One region of the Tsukamurella tyrosinosolvens genome, then DNA from elsewhere that is predicted to be linked to it. Evidence: predicted binding sites of a transcription regulator. Region 1 holds the regulator's gene; the other holds the start of a gene.
What was found. The regulator LexA, encoded in region 1, represses DNA repair genes until DNA is damaged. The targets are predictions, from matches to a motif close to CGAACANNTGTTCG.
Positions count from the first base shown of each region.

Region 2: a site for LexA is predicted at 1,429-1,442, ahead of BLW32_RS18680 (SAV_6107 family HEPN domain-containing protein). Genes of this name have one in related genera too.

Region 1 covers NZ_FNSA01000003.1:1,955,172-1,959,577, reverse strand. Annotated here, with positions in the region: gene hrpA (ATP-dependent RNA helicase HrpA) at 1-501, shown strand, start outside; gene nrdR (transcriptional regulator NrdR) at 523-996, opposite strand; gene BLW32_RS26705 (LysM peptidoglycan-binding domain-containing protein) at 1,211-1,843, opposite strand; gene lexA (transcriptional repressor LexA) at 2,099-2,809, shown strand; gene BLW32_RS10875 (DMT family transporter) at 2,793-3,722, opposite strand; gene BLW32_RS10870 (LysR family transcriptional regulator) at 3,802-4,406, shown strand, end outside.
Region 2 covers NZ_FNSA01000003.1:3,369,587-3,373,992, reverse strand. Annotated here, with positions in the region: gene BLW32_RS18690 (phytoene desaturase family protein) at 1-767, opposite strand, end outside; gene BLW32_RS18685 (GNAT family N-acetyltransferase) at 764-1,378, opposite strand; gene BLW32_RS18680 (SAV_6107 family HEPN domain-containing protein) at 1,609-2,022, shown strand; gene BLW32_RS18675 (SCO2097 family morphological protein) at 2,129-2,548, shown strand; gene mraZ (division/cell wall cluster transcriptional repressor MraZ) at 3,306-3,737, shown strand; gene rsmH (16S rRNA (cytosine(1402)-N(4))-methyltransferase RsmH) at 3,891-4,406, shown strand, end outside.

The DNA of each region.
Region 1 (4,406 bases):
GACGAGTTCGCGGCCCTGACGGCCACGGTGCGAGCGGGCCTGGGCGAGGCGGTCCAGCAGAACTTCGCGGACGTCGCGGCGGCCGTGGCGACGGCCACCGAGGTCCGGGGTGCGATCGCCTCCGCTCCGCCGGCACTGCGTGACGCGGCGGAGGACATCGCCGAACAGCTCGATGCGCTCCTGTTCCCCGGGTTCGTCGCGGCGACCCCGGACACGCACCTGCAGCACCTCCCGCGGTACACCGCAGGCGCCGCCGCACGCTGGGCCGCGCTGCCCGCGTCGATCGACCGTGACGACCGCGGCATGGCGACGCTCGACCGCGTGTACGGCGCGCTCACGGCGAAGTTGGACGCCCTGCCGGAACACCGCCGGGACGCCGCGCTGGACCAGGTGCACTGGCTCATCGAGGAGCTCCGGGTGAGCCTGTTCGCCCAGTCGCTCGGCACCGCAGGATCGGTGTCCGAGAAGAAAGTGCTCGCCGCCATCGCGGCCCTGAGCTGAGCCCCGCGCGCGAACGGACGGCTACGCCGCGTCGGTCGGATCCGCTGCGGCGGCGCGGGTGCGGAGGTCGCGGATCGCGGCCTCGAAATCCTCGATGGACGAGAACCCCTGGTAGACGGAGGCGAACCGCAGGTAGGCCACTTCGTCGAGGTCGCGGAGCGGTCCCAGGATGGCGAGGCCGACCTCGTTCGCCGGCACCTCGGCGACGCCCATGGCGCGGATCGTCTCCTCGACCTGCTGGGCGAGCTTGTGCAGGTCGTCCTCGGCCACGTCGCGCCCCTGGCACGCACGACGCACGCCCTTGACGACCTTCTCGCGGCTGAAGGGCTCGGTGACGCCGTTGCGCTTGACGACGGCCATGACCGCGCTCTCCACGGTGGTGAAGCGGCGGCCGCACTCGTTGCAGGAGCGACGCCGGCGGATGCCCTGCCCGTCGTCGAAGACACGCGAATCGACCACACGGGTGTCCTCGTTCTTGCAGAACGGGCAATACATCGGTCCACCTCCCACGCGGCTGCGCTCGGACGTCCGGCGGGGCAACTGCAGCACGGTGGCCCCTGCCACCGTCGTGCTCCGCGATCTCGTCTTCGAGAATACTCGGCGCGGGAACGGCACCACGTTGTCGAGGTGGGCCGAGCGCCCGCCCTGCCGGGAATCCACTATCGCCATACGGGTGGTCATCTGCGTCTCCTTCGCTCGTGGGTGGCGGTCAGTACCGCGGCGTGATGAGGGTCTGGCCGGCGCGCACGCGACCGTCCTGCAAGCCGTTGATCTCCGCGATCTCCGCGACGACGGCGGCCTGAGCGCGATCGGGCGCGATCTCGCGGGCGATCTGTTCCAGGCTCTGCCCGCTGCGCACCGTGACGATCGACGTCAGGGCCGGCTGCGCCGCGGTCGGCGCCGGCTCGGCGGGCGCGGCGCCGCCGAAGAGCACCAGCAGGCCGGCGAAGACGCCGACCGCGAACAGCACGCACGCCGCGAGCGAGGGGCCGGGGGTGCGGCGGGCGCAACCGTCGGTGCGCGAGTAGCCGCGGGGTGCGCGCCGCGCCGCGGAACGCACGCCCGGGCGTTCGACGGTGCGCCGGGCGGACCCGCGCGCGCCGGTCACCCGGACCTCCGTGGGCTCCGTTCGAATCAGGCCCTCGTCGAGGCCGTTCGACGGGGTGATCGATTCCGGAGCCGACTCCCGGGAGCGGCTGCGGGCGAGACGCGGCGAGACCCCGCGCGCCCGGGTGGCACCGCGCCGGTCGGCCGCGGCGGAGCCGTGGCGCACCAGCGCCTGCTCCTCGGCGCCGGCCTCCTGCGCTGCGGTGATGACGTCTCGATCGATGATCGCGGTCATGGTCTCTCCTGATGTCGTAGCGGGTCCTTCTCGCTCACCTACAGGTCTATCGGAGGGGACTGACAAGTTTTTCCATCCAGCCCCACCAGTCACACCGAAGTGCGTGCAAGTGTTCGAGAGAACTTCTGTTCGATTTCTACCACACCCCTCGGTCGAGCGGAAGACACGCGGGGAAATTTCTCGAACAGATGTTTGTCAGGGCGTTCGAGCTGCATTACAGTGGAGTCGGAACCGAACGGGCGTGAGGAGCGACACATGACAGATGAACGACAGGTCCAGCACCGGGACAAGCGCTTCCGCGACGCACAGGGCAACGTCTCCGAGGATCACCTGACCCGGCGTCAGAAGCAGGTCCTGGAGGTCATCCGCCGGTCGGTCCGCGACCGCGGATATCCGCCGAGCATCCGCGAGATCGGTGACGAGGTGGGCCTGACCTCCACATCGTCGGTCGCACATCAGCTGCGCACGCTGGAGCGCCTGGGCTTCCTCCACCGCGACCCGAACCGCCCCCGTGCGGTGAACGTCCAGGGCGCCGAGGAGCGCACCGCTCAGGTGATCCAGAAGGTCATGGAGGACGAGGATCGGATGCCCGAGCCCGCCTTCGTGCCGGTCCTCGGGCGCATCGCCGCGGGCGGCCCCATCCTCGCGGAGGAGGCGGTGGAGGAGATCTTCCCGCTCCCCCGCGAGCTCGTGGGCGAGGGCTCGTTGTTCCTGCTCAAGGTGGTGGGCGAGTCGATGACCGACGCCGCCATCTGCGACGGGGACTGGGTCGTCGTGCGGCAGCAGTCCGTCGCCGAGAACGGCGACATCGTGGCGGCGATGCTCGACGGCGAGGCCACGGTGAAGACCTTCCGCCGGACCGGCCGTGACGTCTGGCTGATGCCGCACAACCCGGCCTTCGATCCCATCCACGGCAACGACGCGGTGATCCTCGGCAAGGTGGTCACCGTCATGCGTCGGATCTGACCGCACCCGCCTCACGCCGCGCCGGCTCGTCGACCGCAGGGTCGGGGGCCGGCGCTCGTCGTCCGCCACGGGAGGCGATCGCGCACGCCGCGCCGCCGAGGGCCAGGCCGGCGATCACTCCCGGGTGCACCGGTTCGCCCAGCATGAGGAAGGCGAACAGGGCGGACACCGAGGGGATCACCGCGAACAGCATCGCGGCCCCGCTCGCCCCCGCGATCCCGATCACCCGCAGGTACAGCGTGGTCGCCGTCATCGAGCTGAGCAGCACCATGAGCACGAGCACGATGGCGCCGCGCACGGGATCGGAGACCGTCGCTCCGAACAGCGCGACCAGGACGCCCGCCGGCACCGCCGCGACGGTCATCCCCACCGCGTTCCCCGCAAGGGGGTCCACCTCGCGGCAGAACCGCTGTTGGTACACCCCACCCAGGGCGATGCCCGTGAGCCCCAGGAGCGTGAAGCCGATGCCCGCACCGGCGTGGGCCAGCGCCGGCACCGTCGACCAGCACGCGGTCACCACCGCCGCCAGCCCCAGCACGGCGGCGAGCGCCCGCCGCGGTGTGAGGGCCTCACGGAGTGCGATCCGCGCGACCACCGTGGTCACCGCCGGATTCACGCCGATGATGAGCGCGGCGACGCCCGCCGGCACGCCGGCCTGCAGGCCCAGGTAGCACCCGAGGAACTGCGTCGCCTGCGTCAGGATCCCGACCACGATCGCGTGGCCCAGATCCGCCCCGCGGGGCAGTCGCCGGCCGGTCGCCCGGACGACGCCGAGCATGAGCACGCCGGAGACGGCGAACCGCAGGAACAGCAGCAGGAACGGGCTCATCGCCGCGATCCCGAGGGCGCCGAGCGGATACCCGAAGGCGTACAGCACCACGACGGAGAGCGCGAGCATCGGCGGAATTCTCATGACTCGATCGTCGAACGCACAGGTACGTCACGTCCAACAATGATTGACGATCACGATCGATCGTGCGTATCGTTCATTCATGGCCGAGCCGATCCTGGACATCGTCCCGCTCCGTAGCGTGGTCGCGATCGCGCGCTGCGGCGGCGTCCACCGCGCCGCCGAAGCGCTCCACCTCACCCAGTCGACCGTCAGCGCGCACCTGCGCCGGCTCGAGAAGTCCACGGGCGGCACGATCGTCGAGAAGGCGGGCCGCGGAATCCGGTTCACCGACCACGGCAACCGCCTCCTCGGGCACGCGCAGACCATCCTCGACGCCCACGACACCGCGGTGCACGCCCTCGCCTCCCCCACCACCCGCACGCTCTCCGTGGCCGCCACCGAGCACGGCGCCGACCGCCTCATCCCCGAGCTCAGCCGGGGCTTCGGGACGCTCCCGGGCGGCTGGTCGGCCCAGTTCCGGTTCGACCGCAGCGCGCAGATCGCCGGGGCCGTGGAGCGCGGGCTCGCCGACGTCGCAGTCTTCCTCGCCCCGCTCGACCACCCGGACGCGGTCGGCCCCATTGCGTTGCACTGGTATGCAACTCGGGAGTGGCGGCGCCCGGACGACGCCGTTCCGGTCCTCCTCTTCGACGACCCCTGCGTCCTGCGCGCTCCCGCCGCGGACGCGCTCGCGCGCAACGGGAT
Region 2 (4,406 bases), 1.4 Mb from region 1:
GCGGTGACGGGCGTCCCCAGGGCGACGGTGGCGCCGTCGGACGCGAGGCGGGAGAGGAGGGCGGCCGTGAGCGCGCCGCTGCCGCCGACCGCGCGGCCCGGCGGCAGGGTGTGCAGGAGGGCGGCGAAGCCGACCATGGGCGCGGTGCCGGGCTCGCTCATCGCGGGGCCGGACTGGGCGCCGAACCAGGCGAGGGCGGCCTTGAGTCGCTCGTCGTCGAAGTACTCGTCGAGCAGCTGGTCGCCCGAGGCGAGGTAGGTGCGCGACAGCTGCGTCAGGCTCGCGCGCCCCTTCGTGGGCCAGAAGGCGCGGCCGAGCCGCGGGGCGCTGGGGGAGGAGCCGAAGGCTGCCATGGTCGCCCGTGCGCGGGGCGCCCACTCGGCGACGAACCGGCGGTAGGCCGCGGCCTCCCGGTCCCCGCAGGCCGCGGCGATCGATGCGGTCGTGGCGTCGAGGTCCTGGCGGAAGACGATCGGCGGCTCCGTGGAGCCCGGCGGGGTGGGGGCGAAGGCCCAGGGGTCGCAGTCCAGGTAGCGCAGCCCGTGCGCCGCCAGGTCGAGTTCCTCCGCGATGCCGGTGTGCCGGAACATCAGGTGCGCCGACGAGCCGCGGTCCACGCGATAGCCCGGAAAGCGTTCGACGGTGCTGACCGCCCCGCCGGGCACGGTGTCGGCTTCGAAGACCGCGACGGAGCGGCCCTGCGCCGCGAGGTACGCGGCGCCGACCAGCGCGTTGTGGCCGGAACCGACGACAGCGACGTCGATCACGGCGCGGGCGGGACGAAGGGCAGGTCGTGGCCCAGGACGGCGAACGGGCGCGGGTCGCCGGAGAAGCGGAAGTCGCGGAGCACGTCGTAGAAGCCGGTGCGGCGGTACAGCCGCCACGCGCGGTTCTGCTCGGCGGCCACCTCCGGGGTGGAGAGCAGAACGCGCGGTTCGGGCCGGCCGGCGAGCAGTGCGCCGAGCAGGGCCGCGCCCACGCCGTGCCCCTGCGCCGCGGGGTGCACGTGCAGCTCGGTGAGTTCGAAGTAGTCGGCGGCGACGGCCTCGACCTGCTCCTGCGGCAGGCCGCGCCGGCCCAGGCCCACGCGGAGCTGGCGGTTCCACCACTGATCGCCGGCGCCGCTGTAGCCGTAGGCGATGCCGACCAGGTGGTCGACCATCCGGCCGTCGTCGGTGCGGAGCGCTTGCACGGCACCGAAGGCCGCGTATCCGGGCCGGTTGAGGTGCTCGCGCCACATGGGCAGGCGGTGCGATTCCGTGCCGGCGGGGTAGTCCATCGCGGCCACGTAGATCTGCAGGGCGGCGGGCAGCCACAGCGTGGCGTCCTGCGGCGACAGGGCGTGGATCCGTGGTTGCTGCGTCGGCACTGCGGTCACGGCTTCCTCTCCCTTGACGTCACGCACACTCACGCTATATTAGAAGTGATCGAATAATTGTTCGATCGCGGACCATCGGATTGGCGCGCATGTTCTGGCGCCGGGGCGGGGTGTCGATCCCGGTCCGCCGGGCGGGGCTGGCGCGGAACGAGGGAAGCGTTACGTGTCAGTCCCGTCCGGTACAACTCGCGGTAACAGGGTGAAGAGGCCCACGGAGCAGGAGGAAGGTCATGGTCGAATCGAAGGCACGGATCGATCTCGTCGGTTCCCGTCGCCACATGGGCGAGTCGGGCGCGGCGCGCATCCTCGATCGTGCGGATCAGTTCCTCGCCCGGGCCGGCGGCTCGCCGGCTCCGGCCGACCAGTACCGCGAGATCTACCACGCCGCGCTGCGCGGCGCGGCCGCCCTGCTGGCCGAGCGGGAGACGGGCGTTCGGCGCCCCACGCGCAACGCCTGGCTGCGGCTCGCCAAGGCGGCCCCGGGCTACGCGGAGTGGGTCGCCTACTTCACGTCGGTGTCCGGCGTCGTCGCGGCGCTCGAGACCACGGCTCGCACGGTGAGTGCCGACGAGGTCGCCGTCCTCCACGCCCGCGTGCAGACTTTCCTGAACTCCGTCGAAGCGGATCTGTGCCGGGCTGCATGATTTCTCACAGCGAACGCTCATTCTTCGACGGATGGTGGTCGTCGGGTCGCAAGCCTCGTATCATGAAGGGAGGAGTTGGACCCCATGAGTGCTGAAGGAGGGGAACGTGCCACTCTCCGAGCACGAACAGCGCATGCTCGACCAGATCGAGAGCGCGCTCTACGCCGAGGATCCGAAGTTCGCGTCGAACGTCCGCGGCGGTCGGTTCGGCGGCGCGTCGGGTAAGCGCCGCGTCATCGCCGCGATCGGCTTCGCGGTCGGATTGATGCTGCTCATCGCGGGCATGCTGCTCGGCAAGGTCGAGTACACCGTGATCGTCGGTCTCGTCGGCTTCCTGCTGATGTTCGGTTCCGTGATCTACGCGCTGTGGTCCGGTCCCTCTGCCAAGGGCCCTCGCGGCACCGTCGAGGACGACGGCTCCGTGCGTTCCCGATCGGGCCGCGGCCGCAGCGCCGGCGGTGCCCGCGCGTCCGGGCAGTCTTTCGTCGCCCGCATGGAAGAGCGCTTCCGCCGCCGCTTCCCCTGAGTTCGCAGAGCCGATGAAGCCGCCGACCTGATGGTCGGCGGCTTTTTCGTTGCGCTGTGAGCGAAATCGGCGATCGCCCACCGCGGTCGCGACGAGCCCTCGGCGGCGCCGCGGACCACTTGCGTCGTGTGCGCTTGCCGGCTCCTTGGTGAGGGTCCGGCCCTCCCGCGAGCGTTTCTGCTTCGTCATCCCGTTGCAACGCAATGACGAGGCGGAAACGTTCGCGGGAGCGGATGGGTGCGATCCGATGGGGGCGAACCGGCGTCGTACGTCGCCCATTCGCGCCGCCCTCCAGCTGCACCGCCGGCCCTGGTGCGACGCCCCCGCTGTGAATGCGCGGCTCAGCTCGACGGAGGGCCGGATTCGGTCTCGCGTGCATCGGAGCCGTGGATTCGCCGGAACGGCCTGCGCCGGACCGTCCTGTCGCCCATTCCCCACTTCTCCCCACCGGGATTCCCCACTTCTCCCCACGGCCGGCCATCCCGGCGTCCGCCATGTCTCATGAGTCCCAACCGTCGCGCAGATCGCGCGTGATCGCGCAGGTGTGACGAAGTCCGCCACGCCGGTGCGCGCCGCGTCCCCCACTTCACGCCACGGTATTGACCTGCGTCGATTCTGAGAATCCGCCGCGAAACGCGCCGCGATGTGGTTGAAAGTGGTGAATGGTGGGGTAATGTGGGGCGCACTGGAGAAAGACGCGCTAGTCTGAAGTCTCGATCCAGTGACAACCCCTCGGGGTAGGCGGGAGGTGGCCGTGATGTTCACGGGTACCTACACGCCGAAGCTCGATGACAAGGGACGGCTCACCCTCCCCGCGAAGTACCGCGAGGAACTGGCGGGTGGGCTGACGATCACGAAAGGACAGGATCGAAGCCTCACGGTGTACCCGAAGGCGGAGTTCGAGCGCATCGCCGAGAAGGCGGATGCCATCGAATGGACCGACCCCGCGGGACGCGCCTTCTACCGCAACTTCTTCGCCAGCTCGGACGACCAGCGTCCCGACTCCCAGGGTCGGATCTCGCTCTCGGCCGATCACCGTCGCTACGCAGGCCTGACCAAGGAATGCGTCGTCGTCGGATCGCGGAGGTTCCTGGAGATCTGGGACGCGGAGGCGTGGGAGCACTACCAGGCACAGCACGAAGACGACTACGCACAGCCGCAGTCCGAATCGCTCAAGGCGATCTTCTGACAACCGCGCTCTCGCGCGGCCCGGTCGAGGTGGACCGAGGCCTGCGCCCGAACCGGCCCTGACGTACTTCCCCAACGCCAGGTACGGGTCGGGCGGGGACCCCGCTCCATCCGCCAGAAACCATCGAACGCCATCGTGTGCCCTGGAGGAGTCATGTCCGACGAGTTCTTCGGTCACGTGCCGGTCCTCGCGACCCGCGTGCGTGAGCTCCTCGCCCCGGCCCTGCAGCACGACGGTGCCGTCTACGTCGACGCGACGCTCGGTGCCGGCGGCCACTCCGAGCTCATCCTCGAATCCTTCCCGCAGGCCCGCGTCGTCGGCCTCGACCGCGACAACGACGCCCACGCCATCGCCGGCGAACGGCTCGCCCGCTTCGGCGAGCGCTTCATCCCCGTCCACACCCGCTACGACGGCATGGCCGACGCCCTCGACGAACTGGGGCTCTCGCTCGCCTCGGGCGGCCCCGGCGTCGACGCGATCCTGTTCGACCTCGGCGTCTCGTCGATGCAGCTCGACCGGGTCGAGCGCGGCTTCGCCTACTCGGTGGACGCGCCGCTGGACATGCGGATGAACGCGGACGACCCGCTCACCGCGGCCGATGTGCTCAACACCTACTCCCACGGCGACCTCGCGCGGATCCTGCAGCGCTACGGCGACGAGCGATTCGCC